2 regions of the Pseudarthrobacter sp. SL88 genome follow, and region 1 is predicted to be linked to the other one. Evidence: riboswitches for the same ligand, from Rfam matches in the RefSeq annotation. Region 1 holds a riboswitch; the other holds the start of a gene.
The links. Region 1 has a riboswitch for glycine ahead of cycA (D-serine/D-alanine/glycine transporter). Riboswitches for the same ligand answer to the same signal wherever they lie in the genome.
Positions count from the first base shown of each region.

Region 2: it holds a riboswitch for glycine, as region 1 does, so the genes downstream of both, gcvP (aminomethyl-transferring glycine dehydrogenase) here and cycA (D-serine/D-alanine/glycine transporter) in region 1, are expected to answer to the same signal.

Region 1 covers NZ_JAPPRD010000001.1:3,502,657-3,510,564, forward strand. Annotated here, with positions in the region: gene OVA06_RS15865 (glycerophosphodiester phosphodiesterase) at 1-442, opposite strand, end outside; gene OVA06_RS15870 (DUF445 domain-containing protein) at 492-1,841, shown strand; gene OVA06_RS15875 (LamB/YcsF family protein) at 1,906-2,655, opposite strand; gene OVA06_RS15880 (hypothetical protein) at 2,639-3,445, opposite strand; gene cycA (D-serine/D-alanine/glycine transporter) at 3,666-5,210, opposite strand; glycine riboswitch at 5,261-5,355, opposite strand; glycine riboswitch at 5,356-5,454, opposite strand; glycine riboswitch at 5,715-5,813, shown strand; gene gcvP (aminomethyl-transferring glycine dehydrogenase) at 5,970-7,908, shown strand, end outside.
Region 2 covers NZ_JAPPRD010000001.1:3,136,704-3,144,611, reverse strand. Annotated here, with positions in the region: gene OVA06_RS14195 (APC family permease) at 1-841, opposite strand, end outside; gene OVA06_RS14190 (Dps family protein) at 1,064-1,543, shown strand; gene OVA06_RS14185 (MFS transporter) at 1,654-3,213, opposite strand; gene OVA06_RS14180 (TetR/AcrR family transcriptional regulator) at 3,300-3,836, shown strand; glycine riboswitch at 3,933-4,030, shown strand; gene gcvP (aminomethyl-transferring glycine dehydrogenase) at 4,219-7,083, shown strand; gene gcvT (glycine cleavage system aminomethyltransferase GcvT) at 7,177-7,908, shown strand, end outside.

The DNA of each region.
Region 1 (7,908 bases):
GTTTGAGCTCGATGGCCAGCTTCACCGGCCGGCCCGCGCCGCGGAGGACGTCCAGGAGTTCCGGGAGCGTGAGGAGCTGCTCGGACCGGGCGCCGTAGGTTTCCGGGATACGGGCGCCCTTCCAGGAGGAGAAGTCCAGCTGCCGCAGTTCGCGGAGGGTCCGCTCGGCCACCGGGCCGGTGCCGTCCGAGGTGCGGTCCAGGTTGGCATCATGCAGCAGGACGACATGCTGGTCACGGGTCAGATGGACGTCGCACTCCACGCCGTCAGCGCCGTCCGCCAGCGCCTGCAGGTAGGCGGCGCGGGTGTGTTCGGCGAAGGCGCCGCTCGAGCCGCGGTGGGCGAAAACCAGCGGCCGCTGCGCCAGCCGGTCCGGAACGGTTTCGTCAGCTATGGTCCCCTCAGGTGTGGTCCCGTCAGGCGTGAGCTCGTCAGGTGTCATGGAGACACGGTAGCCGACCCGGCCCGGTCAGCGGGGCTAGGCTTGGCACATGCAGGTGAACTCTGAGCCAACTGCCCGGGAATCCCCTCCCCGCACCGCTCCTCCGGTGCCGGAAGGCGCGAAACCGCGGCCCGCCGTCGTCGGCCATCAACTCAGCGCGGGAGACGCCGAAAAGGCGGCAGCGCTGCGGAAGATGAAGATGCTGGCCCTGGGCCTGCTCATCGCCATGGCCGTGGTTTTCGTGTTCGCGTTTGCGCTGCAGGAGGAATATCCGTGGCTGCAGTACGTACGCGCCGCCGCGGAAGGCGGCATGGTGGGTGCGCTGGCTGACTGGTTCGCCGTCACCGCGCTGTTCAAGTACCCCATGGGCATCAAGATTCCGCACACCGCCATCATTCCGCGCCGAAAGGACCAGATCGGCGCGTCCCTGGGCGAGTTCGTTGAGACCAACTTCCTCTCCGAGCAGGTGGTCCAGGACAAGCTGGCCAGCGTGAACATCGCCCGCCGCGCCGGCGAATGGCTCGCCGCGCCAGGCGGCGCGGACCGGGTGGCCAAGGAAGGTGCGGCGGTCATCCGGGGCGCCTTCACGGTCCTGAACGACGACGACGTCCAGGCGGTCATCGAGGGCATGGTCCGCAAGCACCTGCTGACCCCGCCCTGGGGACCGCCGGTGGGCAGGCTCGCGGAGCGGATCTTCCACGATGGGCACCACCACACCCTGGTGGACCTGCTGGTGGACCGCGCCGCCGACTGGGTGGACGAGAACCACGAGACTGTCTCGCGGCTGGTTTCCGACCGCTCCCCCACCTGGGTACCCCAGTTCGTCGATGGCCTGGTGGGCGACAAGGTCTACGTTGAAATCCTGAAATTCGCCCGTGCCGTGCAGTCCGACCCCAACCACCAGGTGCGGCAACAGATCGACAAATACCTCAACGACCTGGCGCAGGACCTGCAGCACGACCCCAAGATGATTGCGCGCGCCGAGGACGTCAAGGCCCAGGTCCTGGGCGATCCCGAGGTCCGGGAGTTGGCCTCGCGGACGTGGGGCACCGTCAAGAACGCCCTGCTCGGAGCCGTGGACGATCCGGACAGCGAACTGACCGTCAAGTTCAAGGCCGCGGTCCGCGACTTCGGTTCGCGGTTGGTCAACGATCCCGAACTCGCCGGCAAGGTCAATACGTGGATCGGCGACGCCGCCGGCTACCTGGTCAAGACGTACCGGTCAGATATTGCCGGGGTCATCACGGATACTGTGGCGCGCTGGGATGCGGAAGAGACCTCCCAGAAGATCGAACTCCAGGTGGGCAAGGACCTGCAGTTCATCCGGATCAACGGCACCGTGGTGGGATCGCTGGCCGGGCTGCTGATCTTCACGGTGGCGCACCTGATCTTCGGCTGACCGCCGGCCACCGGTGTGCACCCGGCCCTGGGTCAGGCGCCAGGAGGCGCCGGGAGGTGCAGAATCAGGCGAAGGACTCCAGGCTGACGCCGGCGGCTTCCAGGCCCGCCCGGACACCGGCTGCCATGTCCACGGCACCCGGGGTGTCTCCGTGGATGCACAGGGAATCGGGCCGGACCTGGACCACGGTGCCGTCGGTGGCCACGACTTCGCCCCTGGTGGCCAGCCGGACGGCCCGCTCAACGATCGCGTCGACGTCGTGCAGCACGGCGCCCTCCTCGGACCGCGGCACCAGCGTTCCGTCAGCCCGGTAGGCGCGGTCCACGAAGGCTTCGACGAACACCGGGTGCCCGGCTTCCTGTGCCTGCTTGAGCAGCTCGGAACCCGGGAGGCCCAGGATCGGGAGCCCGGGGTCGTAGGCGTTGACGGCCGCCACCACGGCGGAGGCCTGCTCAGCGTCGTGCACCAAACGGTTGTAGAGCGCCCCGTGCGGCTTCACGTAGTCCACCGACGCACCTACGGCGTGGGCCACGCCGTCGAGCGCGCCCAGCTGGTACAGAACGTCGCCGAAGAGCTCATCAAAACTCGTGTCCAGGGACCGCCGGCCGAAGCCCGCCAGGTCCCGGTAGCCAACGTGCGCGCCGACGGTGACGTCCAGTTCGTAGGCCGCGCGGCAGCTGTCCAGCATGGTGACGGGATCTCCGGCATGGAAGCCGCAGGCCACGTTGGCGCTGGTGACCAGCTGGAACATCCGGGCGTCATCGCCCATGGTCCACGAGCCGAATGATTCGCCGAGGTCAGCGTTGAGATCCAAAAGTGTTGCCTTCCAGCTGGTTTTCCGTGGTCCCGGCTGCCGTGAGCTCACCGGGCAGGCTGTCCGGCATGGGTCCAAACGCCTCCTTGGCGTTGGCCACCACCGCACGGCCCATCACGAGGTTACCGGCTCCGCCCACCACGGCGCCGATCCCGAACGGCAGTGCCCGGCCCAGGAGCGCAGTTCCCTGGCGTTTGAGGAGGTTCCTGAGGAAGGCCTTCTGGATGCGGTTGCGGATGGTGCTGAAGCCCGGCATCGGCATCGACTTGGAGAGCACGCTGCCCCACTGCTTGGTGGCTCCAGCGCCGTTGCCGGCCATTTGTCCGCTGAGGGTGCCCAGCAGGGCGGTGCCTTCCTCTCCCAGCATGATGGCCATGACCATGGTGCTGGCCTTCTCCGGGTTGGTCAGGCGGATGCCGTGGAGCTCCGCGAGGGAGGTTGCGTACAGGGCGGTTGCCTCAAGGAAGCCCACCGTGGCGGCTGCCGAGAGTCCCAGCGACGCGACGGTCCCCACACCGGGCACGACGGCGGTGGCCCCCACGATTGCGCCGCCGCCGGTGACGGCGCGGAGGTAGTCGCGCTCAAGGAAGCCGGCCAGCTGGGCTGCCGTGGCACGGGGGTGCTTCTTCTGCAGCCGGCGGATGTAGGCCAGCACCAGCGGGCGCTGGATCTCCACGGCTTTCAGGAGCATGTTGTGGACGCCGGGCTTGGGCTTGCCGTCCTTGTCAAAGACTGCGTTGTGGGCAGTTTCCTGGGCGATCCGTACTGCTGGGTTGCTGCGCTTAGCCATGGTCACCTTCGTTTCACGTCGAGCTGCAGCGGGTGGCTGCCGTGCTTCTCCCATCCTAGATGCAGAAACACTAAGCATGCTGAACTTTGACGCCGGCGCCCCTGCACCCTCCTGCTGCAGACAGCACTGCGGCGGGACCCGGTGTGGGTCCCGCCGCAGCGTTGCAGTCAGGAGCTTATTCGCTTATCCGCAACCTGATGGCCTGGATTTGCGAAGAAGCCTAGGAGCGGGAGCCCCTGGATGCTTCCTCCTGGGCGGACCTTTCGCGGTCCTGCCCGCCGGCCGCCGCTTGTTCGTCGGCGCGCAGCTCTGCGCGGAAGACCTCGAAGCGGGCAAGGTGGGCGGGCCGGCGGCGGAGGATGGCCCACGCAACGCCAAGCACGAGGAACCAGATGGGGGTCACCAGCAGCGCTGCAAGCGTGTCCGGCTGGGTGGTCAGGGCCCAGAGGACGAACGCGAAGAACGCGTAAACCACCCACACAACGGGGATGCCGCCAGGCATCTTGAACTTCGACGCCTCGTGCAGGTGCGGGCGGCGCTTGCGGAAGGCAATGTAGCTGGCCAGGATGACCGACCAGACGAAGATGAAGCAGACGGCGGAGACGGTGGTCACCATCTCGAAGGCCTTGCCAACGTCCTGGCCGGCGTACATGAGCACGACGCCGGAGAGCAGCAGTACGCAGGAGAGGAACAGCGCGTTGCTGGGCACCTTCCTCGAGGACAGCCGGCTGAAGATGCCCGGGGCGTCACCCTCCTGCGCGAGACCGAACACCATGCGCGAGGTGGAGTAGATGCCGGAGTTGGCCGAGGACATGGCAGAGGTGAGGACCACCAGGTTGACCACGGTGGCTGCAGCGCCCAGCCCGGCGAGCGAGAACATGCCGATGAAGGGGCTGTGCCCGGCCGCGAACTGGGTCCACGGGGTGACGGCCATGAGGATGATCAGGGCGCCCACGTAGAAGAGCAGTACGCGAACGGGGATGGCATTGATGGCCTTGGGCAGCGTCCGCTCCGGGTTCTTGGCCTCGGCTGCGGTGGTGCCCACCAGTTCGATGCCGACGAAGGCGAACACGGCGATCTGGAAGCCGGCCACGAAGCCCATGAACTCATTGGGGAAGAAGCCGCCGTGGCTCCAGAGGTTCGTGAAGCTCGCGGTTCCGGCGTCGCTCTGGAAGCCGGTGAAGATCATGAAAAGGCCCACAATGATCAGCGCCGCGATGGCAATGATCTTGATGAGGGCGAACCAGAATTCGGTCTCGCCGAAGGCCTTGACCGTGGCGAGGTTCAGCAGCAGCAGGATGGCCACGGTGGCAAGCCCGGGGATCCAGAGCGGCAGTCCGGGCCAGAGTTCCTTGGAGTAGCCGGCGATGGCGATGACGTCTGCGATGCCGGTGATCACCCAGCAGAACCAGTAGGTCCAGCCGGTGAAGAACCCCGCCCACGGCCCCAGGAGGTCGGCTGCGAAGTCGCTGAAGGATTTGTAGTTCAGGTTGCTCAGGAGCAGTTCGCCCATGGCTCGCATGACGAAGAAGAGCATGAACCCGATGATCATGTACACGAAGATCACGGACGGGCCGGCCGCGGAGATGGTCTTGCCGGAGCCCATGAAGAGGCCGGTGCCGATGGCACCGCCGATTGCTATGAGCTGGATGTGCCTGTTGGTGAGCTGCCGCTCCAGGTGGGGAGGCTCGCTGCGGGCGGCGCTGCCCGCAGGAGGGTTGTTGCGGGGTGGCTCGCCGTTGGACGTGGGGGGATGAATCGCCATGGGGAACTCCATCGATAAAGCGGCATTTTGGGTGCCGCAGAAGTTGGGTTCCTCCCCGCTCTGTAGTGAACCTGAGAGTTTCCGCAGCCCAAGCCGCTTGCACCGCCGGTGAGCCGGAACAGGTCCGGCTGCTTTCCAGAGTTGCCTGTCCGCGGCGGTACATGGGCCTGAGAGTTTCCTGGGGAGGGTTTGCTCCTACGGCGCCTGCTAAATGTACCCGGCAGGACTCTCCCGCCGCAGGTCGAAGGCATGTTCAATTAGGTATGCTCAGCGGCCGCACCCTTCCGGGGCAACGTTGGCCCGGGCTGCTCCGATGAGCTGAGCCAGCCGGACACGGTGCTGATCACCGGACCCAGTGTGGTGCGGGTCACGATCGGATGTCAAACCCCCTTTTTCCGCCGCCGCAACAAAGCCGCTGCCGCCCATCGCGTGACAGTCGGATTTGTTTTCCTTTCAACCAACCTGTACGGTGTGAGGCGAATCACCCACAGTTGAATAGCCTTTCGAGCTGTGACGGGAGAGTCCTCCCGGCACCACCGGGCAGGCGCCGTAGGAGCAAATCCTCCCCAGGAATCTCTCAGGCCCCCGTACCGTCACGGCGAGGCAACTCTGGAAAGTAACCCGGCTCCGGCCAGGTTCACCGACGGTGCAAGCGAACCCGCCACGCAGGGTTCCGCGGAATCTCTCAGGTCCAATACAGAGCGGGGAGGAACCCATCCCATGCCGTGCCACCCTGGCCGGCCAGACCTGGAGTTCCTCATGACGATTCAATCCCTTCCAACTTCGTTCGTTGACCGCCATATCGGTGCGCGCCGGCAGGCTGACGTCGACACCATGCTGAAGGCTGTGGGCTACGACAGCGTTGACGGCCTGGTGGACGTGGCTGTTCCGGCATCGATCCGCCAGGAAACGGCATTGAAGCTGCAGGACGCCCTCAGCGAGGTTGAGGTCCTGACCGAGCTGCGCCGGCTGGCGGGCAAGAACAAGACCGCCGTGCAGATGATCGGCCAGGGCTACTACGACACCATCACCCCGGCCGTGATCCGCCGCAACATCCTTGAGGCGCCGGCCTGGTACACCGCCTACACGCCGTACCAGCCCGAGATCTCCCAGGGCCGGCTGGAGGCGCTGCTGAACTTCCAGACCATGGTTCAGGACCTCACCGCCCTCCCGGTGGCCAACGCGTCACTCCTCGATGAAGCCACTGCCGTGGCCGAGGCTGTGCTGCTGATGCGCCGGGCGAACAAAAATAAGGACGCCAAGGACGGCAAGACCGTCCTTGATGCCGACTGCCTCCCGCAGACCATCGCCATCGTGCTGGGCCGCGCCGAAGCGCTCGGCTTCGAGGTGGAGGTTGCTGACCTCTCCGCAGGCCTGCCTGAAGGTGCCATCAACGGCATCGTGCTCCAGCAGCCGGGCGTGTCCGGCCGGGTGTGGGACCAGAGCGCCGTTATCGCCGAGGCCAAGGAGCGCGGTGCGCTGGTCACAGTGGCCGCTGACCTGCTCGCGCTGACGCTGATCACTCCTCCGGGCGAGCAGGGTGCGGACATCGCCGTCGGCTCCACCCAGCGTTTCGGCGTGCCGCTGTTCTTCGGCGGCCCGCATGCCGCTTACATGGCTGTGCAGAAGGGCATGGAACGCACCCTCCCCGGCAGGATCGTGGGTGTCTCCAAGGACAACGCGGGCGCTCCCGCCTACCGCCTGGCCCTGCAGACCCGCGAGCAGCACATCCGCCGTGAGAAGGCCACGTCCAACATCTGCACCGCCCAGGCGCTGCTGGCCATCGTGTCCTCCTTCTACGCCGTCTACCACGGCCCGGACGGACTGAAGGCCATCGCAGAAACCGCCCACCACAACGCCAGGATCCTGGCCACGGCCCTCACCGCCATGGGCCGCGAACTGGTCACCGACTCCTTCTTCGACACCCTCACCGTGCGCGTGCCGGGCAAGGCCGCCAAGGTCATCAACGCCGCCGAGGCGCGCGGCATCAACCTCCGCTTCGTCGACGCGGACACGGTGGGCGTTTCCATCGATGAAACCACGACGGCGGCAACGCTGTCCGCAGTGGCCGTCGCCTTTGGTGCCGGCCCGGTAGGCGACGCCCAGGGTTTCGAGCTGCCCGACTCCGTGCTGCGCACCTCCGGATACCTGGAGCACCCGGTGTTCAACACGCACCGGTCAGAAACGCAGCTGTTGCGTTACATCCGCCGCCTGTCCGACCGGGACCTGGCCCTGGACCGGACCATGATCCCGCTGGGTTCCTGCACCATGAAGCTGAATGCCACCGCCGAGATGGAAGCGATTTCCTGGCCGGAGTTCGCCTCCATCCACCCGTTCGCTCCGGATTCCCAGACCGAGGGCTGGCGTGAGCTGATCACCGGGCTCGAGGCTGACCTGACCGAGATCACCGGGTACGACCAGGTGTCCATCCAGCCCAACGCCGGTTCCCAGGGCGAACTCGCCGGCCTTCTGGCGATCCGGGGCTACCACCACTCCCGGGGTGATCAGCAGCGCACCGTGTGCCTGATCCCCGCCTCGGCGCACGGCACCAACGCCGCCTCCGCCGTGCTGGCCGGCATGAAGGTGGTTGTTGTCGCCACCGCCCCGGACGGCACCATCAACCACGCCGACCTGTCCGCCAAGATCGAGGCGAACCGGGACGCCCTGTCCTGCATCATGATCACCTACCCCTCCACCC
Region 2 (7,908 bases), 370 kb from region 1:
GCAGGTAGATGGCCAGGACAATGACGGCCGTCAGGGTGCCCGCCACGCCGGCCGTCTTCTTGCCGTTGGCTGTCTCCTCGTTCACTGTGAGGCAGACGTCCCAGCCCCAGTAGACGAAGATGGACAGTGAAATTCCTGCGGCCACCTGGCCGAAGGTCTCGATCCTGGTGACGTCGAACCACTCCCAGCTGAAGGGGATGGCGGTCTCCGAGGTGGACCAGTTGACGAAGGCCATGCCGACGAACAGGCCGAGCACCAGCAGCTGGAATCCCACCAGGCCGTACTGCACCACTTTGGTGGTGTGCAGTCCGCGGTAGCTGACCCAGACAGCCAGGGCGACGAAAACCAGGCAGGTCAGGACGTTCAGGGCCTTGTTATCGGCCAGTTCCGCCAATTCCGGTGAACCGGTGAGCTGGGACAGGAAGAGGTAGAAGAAATCGACGGCCACGCCGGCGAGGTTGGACAGCACGATGATGTTGGCCGCCAGGAGGCCCCAACCACCCATCCAGCCGACCCAGGGGCCGAACGCTTTGCTGACCCAGGTGAAGGTGGTGCCGCTGTCCGGTGAATCGGCGTTGAGTTCCCGGTAGGCCAGCGAGACCAGGATCATGGGGATGAAGCCGATCAGGAAAATCACGGGCAGCTGGAGCCCGGCTTCATTGACGGTGGGGCCCAGTGCGCTGGTCAGGGTGTAGGCGGGGGCGATCGTGGAAATTCCCAGGACGACGACGGCGAGGAGCCCCAGCTGCCCGCCCTTTAGTCCCTTGGCGGTAATGTCGCCGCTGCCGGGCAATTCCTCGCCCCGCGCGGCGATGGAGCTGGTGCGGAGTGCTTCTGTCATGGCACCGCTTTCTGAAAGCTTATGACCGGGGTCACTATATGAATGGCGTTCATTTAGTATGGAGGTGTGACGGCGGTCGCGCAAGAGGGAATATGAATCACGTTCGTTTATGACTGTGCGGCAAAATTAGTAAGCTCACTGAGAAATATCCGCCCAGGCCCATGCCGGGTGGCCCGGGCGCTGATAGTTTCGAAGTTACTGGACCAATCGAGGAGGACTCCCATGAAAGCTTCACCGACCCTGACCAACAATCTGCAGGCCGTACTCGCCGACCTGATCGAGCTGCACATCCAGGGCAAGCAGGCGCACTGGAACATTGTGGGCACCAACTTCCGGGACCTCCATCTGCAGCTGGATGAGATCGTTGATGCCGCCCGCCAGTTCGCCGATGACACCGCCGAACGCATGAGGGCCCTCCATGCACTGCCTGACGGCCGCAGCTCCACCGTGTCGAAGTCGACTGCCCTGGCGGAATTTCCCGAGGGGCTGATCAGCACCAAGGACGCCATCGAGCGGATCGTTGCAGCCATGGAGGCCGCCGTGGGCACCATGCGCAAGGTTCATGACGAGGTGGATGAGGAAGATCCCACCAGCGCAGACCTGCTGCACGAGTTCATCGCCAAGCTGGAGCAGTTCGCCTGGATGGTGAACGCCGAGACGCTCAAGCCAACCGCCAGCGTCACCGCTCCTGACGAAAAGTAGCAGCGGGCTGCCGCCACGGCAGGAATAAGGCGCCCTGCGCCGGAGGCTGATCTCCGGCGCAGGGCGCCTTTGCCGTTAAGGCCTACGCGCTGCCATGTGCCGTGGTGCTGTTACGCGGCCTTGGGCACTTTGCGAAGAACGACGGCGGCGCAGACTGCCGCGGTGGCCATCAGGACCAGCCCAATCGCCGCGGTGACGTGCACGCCGGAGTCGAAGGCGGCGGCTGCGGCCTGGCGGACGGCATCGGCCAGCGGGGCCGGAAGCCCGGCTGCGAGGTCCATGGCGCCGGCCAGTGTTTCGCCGGCACTGTGGCGGGCTGCTTCCGTGGCGGTGCCGTCCACAGCGGCCGGGAGGTGCAGGTTGTGCTGGTAGGAGGCCGTGAGGATGGAGCCCAGTACGGCCGTCCCCAGCAGCGCCCCCACCTCGTATCCGGTCTCCGAGATGGCGGCCGCTGCACCTGACTTGTGCGCCGGAGCCGCACCGAGGATGAGGTCGTTGGAGATGGTTTCAGCCGTCCCCACGCCCAGCGCCAGGATCAGCAAGGCTGCCAGCAGCAGTGTGGGCCCGCCGTCGTGGTTCCCGAACGTCACCAGGCTGTACCCCGTAGCGCTGAACGCCAAGCCCGTGCCCACCACGAAGCCGGGCCTAACCTTCCGGACCAGTGGCACCACCACCAGGCCTGCCACCACAGTGGCAACAAGGGCCGGGATCATGGCGACGCCTGCGGCGGACGGCGTCATGCCCTCGAGCAGCTGCAGGTGCTGGGCCAGGAAGAGGATGAAGCCGTTGAAGGAAAACAGGGCCAGGACGTTTGCGGTGATGGCCATGCTGAACACCCGGTTGCGGAAAAGCGACATGTCCAGCAGGGGATGCGGCAGCCGGAGCTGTCGCCGGACAAAAACGACTGCCATGGCCAGGCCGAAAGCCATGGCGCCAAGGCCGGTGCCGGACACTCCTTCCGTAGCCACTTCCTTGATGCCGTACACCAGTGGCACCATCACCAGCAGGGACAGCACGATGCTGGGAAAATCCACCTTCCCCGGTTCCGGATTCTTCGATTCCGGAATCAGCACCGGACCCAGGGCGATCAGTGGCAGCATGAGCGGCACTGCGACCAGGAAGACTGCGCCCCACCAGTAGTGCTCCACCAACCAGCCGCCGAAAATCGGCCCCAGGGCGGCCCCGCCGGAGAAGCCGGCGGCCCAGATGGCCACCGCCAGCCGGCGGCGGTTGGGCTCCGCAAAGATGTTGCGGATGAGCGAGAGGGTAGAGGGCATCAACATGGCCCCGAAGAAGCCCAGGGCGGCGCGTCCTGCGATCAGCCATTCCGCCGTTGGCGCGAACGCCGTGGCGGCCGAGAGTGCGGCAAAGCCCAGGCTGCCGGTGAGGAGCAGCCGCCGCCGGCCGATCCTGTCGCCGAGGCTGCCCATGCACACCAGCAGCCCCGCCAAGACCAGGGGGTAGGCATCCACGATCCAGAGCAGCTGCACCCCGGAAGGGTTCAGGGACTGGGCGATCGCGGGCAGGGCGAAGGTCAGGGCCGTGTTGTCCACGGCCACCAGCAGTACGGGAAACATCAGCAGCGCAAGGGCCAGCCAGTCGCGCCACGGGGCCCGTGGCGTGGCGGGTCCCTGGAGCAGGGGTGCATCACGGTGCGTCGAGATGGTCATGGAATTAACTATACCGTCCAGACGGTACAGTTTGGAGTGATGGCTGAGTTGAGCCCCTGACATCCCGGGAAGGCATGATGGATGGCATGCCCCGAAAGCCAGTCGCCCGCGAAGCCGTCCTTGACGCCTTCGCCACCCTGTTGATTGAGGTGGGGGAGCGAGCCGCCACCCTGGACGCCGTGGCCCGAAAGGCCGGCGTCTCCAAGGGCGGGCTCCTCTACCACTTTCCGAACAAGGAAGCCCTGATCCAGGCGCTCCTGGACCAGTTGGACACGCTCGCGGGAGAAGACGCCGATGCCATGGCCGCCGCATCGGAGGGCGCAGCGGCCTACTTCATCCGGTCCTCGGTGTGGGGAGACACCCCCTTGGACCGGGCCATCGTCGCCGCCACCAGGCTGGCGGAGGTGGCGCATGAAGAAACCCGCCGCCGATTCGCTGCGATCCAGCGGCGGTGGCTCGACGAAATCGCCGCCGACGTGGGGCCGGCCCTGGCCAAGGCCGTGCTGTACATGGGGGACGGCCTCTACTTCAACGCCATGCTCTCCGTTGGCCCCGTCCCCGAAGGCGGCGCGGCCGCGGACGTCGACGAATTGCTGGCAGCACTGGTGCGGCTCCGGCGCTAGCAGGACATTTGCCCCGGGGGCCGTGGCGTAGGAGAATTAAGCGTTGTGGGAGTCGTCACCGGACGGCCCCGCGTACACATCCAATTGAATAGCCTTTGATCTGCGGCGGGAGAGTCCTGCCACAACGTTCGGCAGGCGCCGTAGGAGCAAATCCTCCCCAGGAATCTCGCAGGCCCCTGTACCGCCGCGGCGAGGCACCTCTGGAAAGCAGCAGGCCGTCCAGGCACCCCGTTACCGGATGCCGGACCGTTGTGCTCACCGACGGTGCAAGCGGGTCCTGTCCATGCAGGCGCCGCGGAAACTCTCAGGTCCAATACAGAGCGGGGAGGGACCCGAATCGCTGTGGCGTACCCTGCGCCGCCTGAGTATCTGGAGTTCCCCCGTGACGGTTAGTTCAGCCTCCACCACTTTCGTCGACCGCCATATCGGTGCCCGGCGCCAGGACCACGTCGACACCATGCTCAAGGCCGTGGGCTACGACACCGTCGACTCCCTGGTCGATACCGCCGTTCCCCAGGTCATCCGCCAGGAGACGGCCCTGAAACTGCAGGACGCCCTCAGCGAGGTTGAGGTCCTAACCGAGCTGCGACGCCTTGCTGCGAAGAACAAGACCGCCGTGCAGCTGATCGGCCAGGGCTACTACGGCACCATCACCCCGGCCGTGATCCGCCGCAACATCCTTGAGGCGCCGGCTTGGTACACCGCCTACACGCCGTACCAGCCCGAGATCTCGCAGGGCCGGCTGGAGGCGCTGCTGAACTTCCAGACCATGGTCCAGGACCTGGTGGGCCTGCCGATTGCCAACGCATCCCTGCTGGACGAAGCGACGGCGGTGGCCGAGGCAGTCCTGCTGATGCGCCGCGCCAACAAGGCCAAGCCTGCCGCTGACGGTAAAACGGTCCTGGACATCGACGTGTTGCCGCAGACCATCGCCATCGTCAAGGGCCGCGCCGAAGCGCTCGGCTTCAAGGTGGAGGTCGCCGACCTCTCTAAGGGCCTGCCCGAGGGCGACATCAACGGCATCGTGCTCCAGCAGCCCGGCGCCTCGGGCCGTGTCTTCAACCAGGCAGATGCCATCTCCGCCGCCAAGGAGCGCGGCGCGCTGGTCACCGTTGCTGCTGATCTGCTGGCGCTGACCCTGATCACTCCTCCGGGTGAGCAGGGTGCGGACATCGCCGTCGGCTCCACCCAGCGTTTCGGCGTTCCGCTGTTCTTCGGCGGCCCGCACGCCGCCTACATGGCCGTCCGCAAGGGGCTGGAACGCTCGCTGCCGGGCCGCCTGGTGGGCGTCTCGAAGGACGACGCCGGCGTCCCTGCCTACCGCCTGGCCCTGCAGACCCGCGAGCAGCACATCCGCCGCGAGAAGGCCACGTCCAACATCTGCACCGCGCAGGCACTGCTGGCCATCGTGTCTTCCATGTACGCCGTTTACCACGGCCCGGACGGGCTGAAAGCGATCGCGGAAACGACGCACGCCCACGCCCGCACCCTGGCGGCCTCCCTCGCGGCCGCCGGCGTGGAAGTCCTGCACAAGAGCTTCTTCGACACCATCACCGTTCGGGTTCCCGGCCGCGCCGCCGGCATTATTGCCGATGCTGAGGCACGCGGCATCAACCTGCGCTCCATCGATGCAGATACCGTAGGCATCTCCCTGGATGAAACCACGACGACGGCCGTCGTCGCCGACGTCGTGGACATCTTTGGCGCCAAGGTCGCCGGGGGCGGGAGCTTCGCACTGGATGCCGGGGTGGAGCGGTCCTCCGGCTATCTGGAGCACCCGGTGTTCAACACGCACCGGTCAGAGACGCAGCTGTTGCGTTACATCCGCCGCCTGTCCGACCGGGACCTGGCCCTGGACCGGACCATGATCCCGCTGGGTTCCTGCACCATGAAGCTGAACGCTACCGCCGAGATGGAAGCGATTTCCTGGCCGGAGTTCGCCTCCATCCACCCGTTCGCTCCGGATTCCCAGACCGAGGGCTGGCGTGAACTGATCACCGGGCTCGAGGCTGACCTGACCGAGATCACCGGGTACGACCAGGTCTCCATCCAGCCCAACGCCGGTTCCCAGGGTGAACTCGCCGGCCTTCTGGCGATCCGGGGCTACCACCGCTCCCGCGGTGATGAGCAGCGCACCGTGTGCCTGATCCCTGCCTCCGCGCACGGCACCAACGCCGCCTCCGCCGTGCTGGCGGGCATGAAGGTGGTTGTTGTCGCCACGGCCGCGGACGGCACCATCAACCACGATGACCTGACGGCGAAGATCGAGGCGAACCGGGATGTCCTGTCCTGCATCATGATCACCTACCCGTCCACCCACGGCGTCTACGACGGCGACGTGACCGAGATCTGCGACGCGGTCCACGCCGCAGGGGGACAGGTGTATGTGGACGGCGCGAACCTGAACGCCCTCGTGGGCCTGGCGCAGCCGGGCAAGTTCGGCGGCGACGTCTCGCACCTGAACCTGCACAAGACGTTCTGCATCCCGCACGGCGGCGGCGGGCCCGGCGTCGGACCGGTCGCTGCGAAGGCGCACCTGGCCCCGTTTATGCCCGGCGATGCGAATAAAGCCGCGCATGAGGAGGGCCACGGCGTGGCGATTTCCGCGTCCCGGTTCGGGTCCGCCGGGGTGCTGCCGATTTCCTGGGCGTACGTGAAGCTGATGGGCGGTACGGGCCTGACCGAGGCCACTAAGTCCGCGCTGCTGGCCGCGAACTATGTTGCTGCCCGGTTGAACGAGTTCTACCCGGTGCTCTACACGGGTGAGGGCGGGCTCGTGGCGCACGAGTGCATCCTGGACCTGCGCGAACTCACCGCCCGTACCGGAGTGACCGCCGAGGACGTGGCCAAGCGCCTGATCGACTTCGGCTTCCACGCGCCCACCCTGGCCTTCCCGGTGGCCGGGACCCTGATGGTGGAGCCCACCGAGTCCGAGGACCTCGCCGAGATCGACCGCTTCATCGACGCCATGATCACCATTCACAAGGAAATCGACCAGGTGGCCAACGGCGACTTCGCCGTCGCAGATTCCCCGCTGCGGCGTGCACCGCACACGGCGTCAGCCGTCGTCAGCTCCGACTGGGACCGCGCCTACCCGCGCGAGCAGGCCGCATTCCCGGCACACCACAAGCAGGACAAGTACTTCCCGCCCGTGGGCCGCATCGACGGCGCAGCCGGCGACCGCAACCTGGTCTGCTCCTGCCCGCCCCTCGAGGCGTTCGAGGAAGATACCTCCTTCGAAAACTAGGTTGCTCGGTGGTTGGGCTTGCCGAAACCTTGATGTCGACAAGCCCAATCACCACATTCGACAGGCCTAACAGCTGCTCCCTAAGGACTTCCCATGACTGAGAACTACACCGCCCTTTACGGCGAGCACCAGAAGCTGGGCGCCTCCTTCACCGATTTCGGTGGCTGGCAGATGCCCCTCAAGTACAGCTCCGAGCTCGCCGAACACCACGCCGTGCGCAACGCGGCCGGCCTGTTCGACCTCTCCCACATGGGTGAAGTCTGGGTCACCGGCCCGGACGCCGCAGCATTCCTCGACTACGCCCTGGCAGGAAAGCCGTCAGCCATCGCGGTGGGCAAGGCCAAGTACTCGCTGATCTGTGACACCGACGGCGGCATCATCGACGACCTGATCACGTACCGCCTCCCCGCGGCTGCGGACGGAACAGCCAAGTACCTGGTGGTCCCGAACGCAGGCAACGCCAAGGTAGTAGCCGGGGCCCTGCAGGACCGCGCTGCCGGCTTCGACGTCACCGTGCAGGACGCCTCGGCGGAAACTTCGCTGATCGCCGTCCAGGGGCCCAAGGCGCAGGACCTCCTGCTCCGGCTGGTTCCCGCGGCCCAGCACGCAGACGTCACCGGGCTGAAGTACTACGCCGCGGTGGAAGTCCCGTTCCTGGTCAACGGAGCCGGACTCGCCCTCCTGCTGGCCCGCACGGGCTACACCGGCGAAGACGGCTTTGAGATCTTCGTGCCCAACGATGACGCCGTGGGGCTTTGGCAGGCACTCCTCGCGTTGGCCGACGACGGGGAGCTCACTCCGGCGGGCCTCGCATCCCGGGATTCG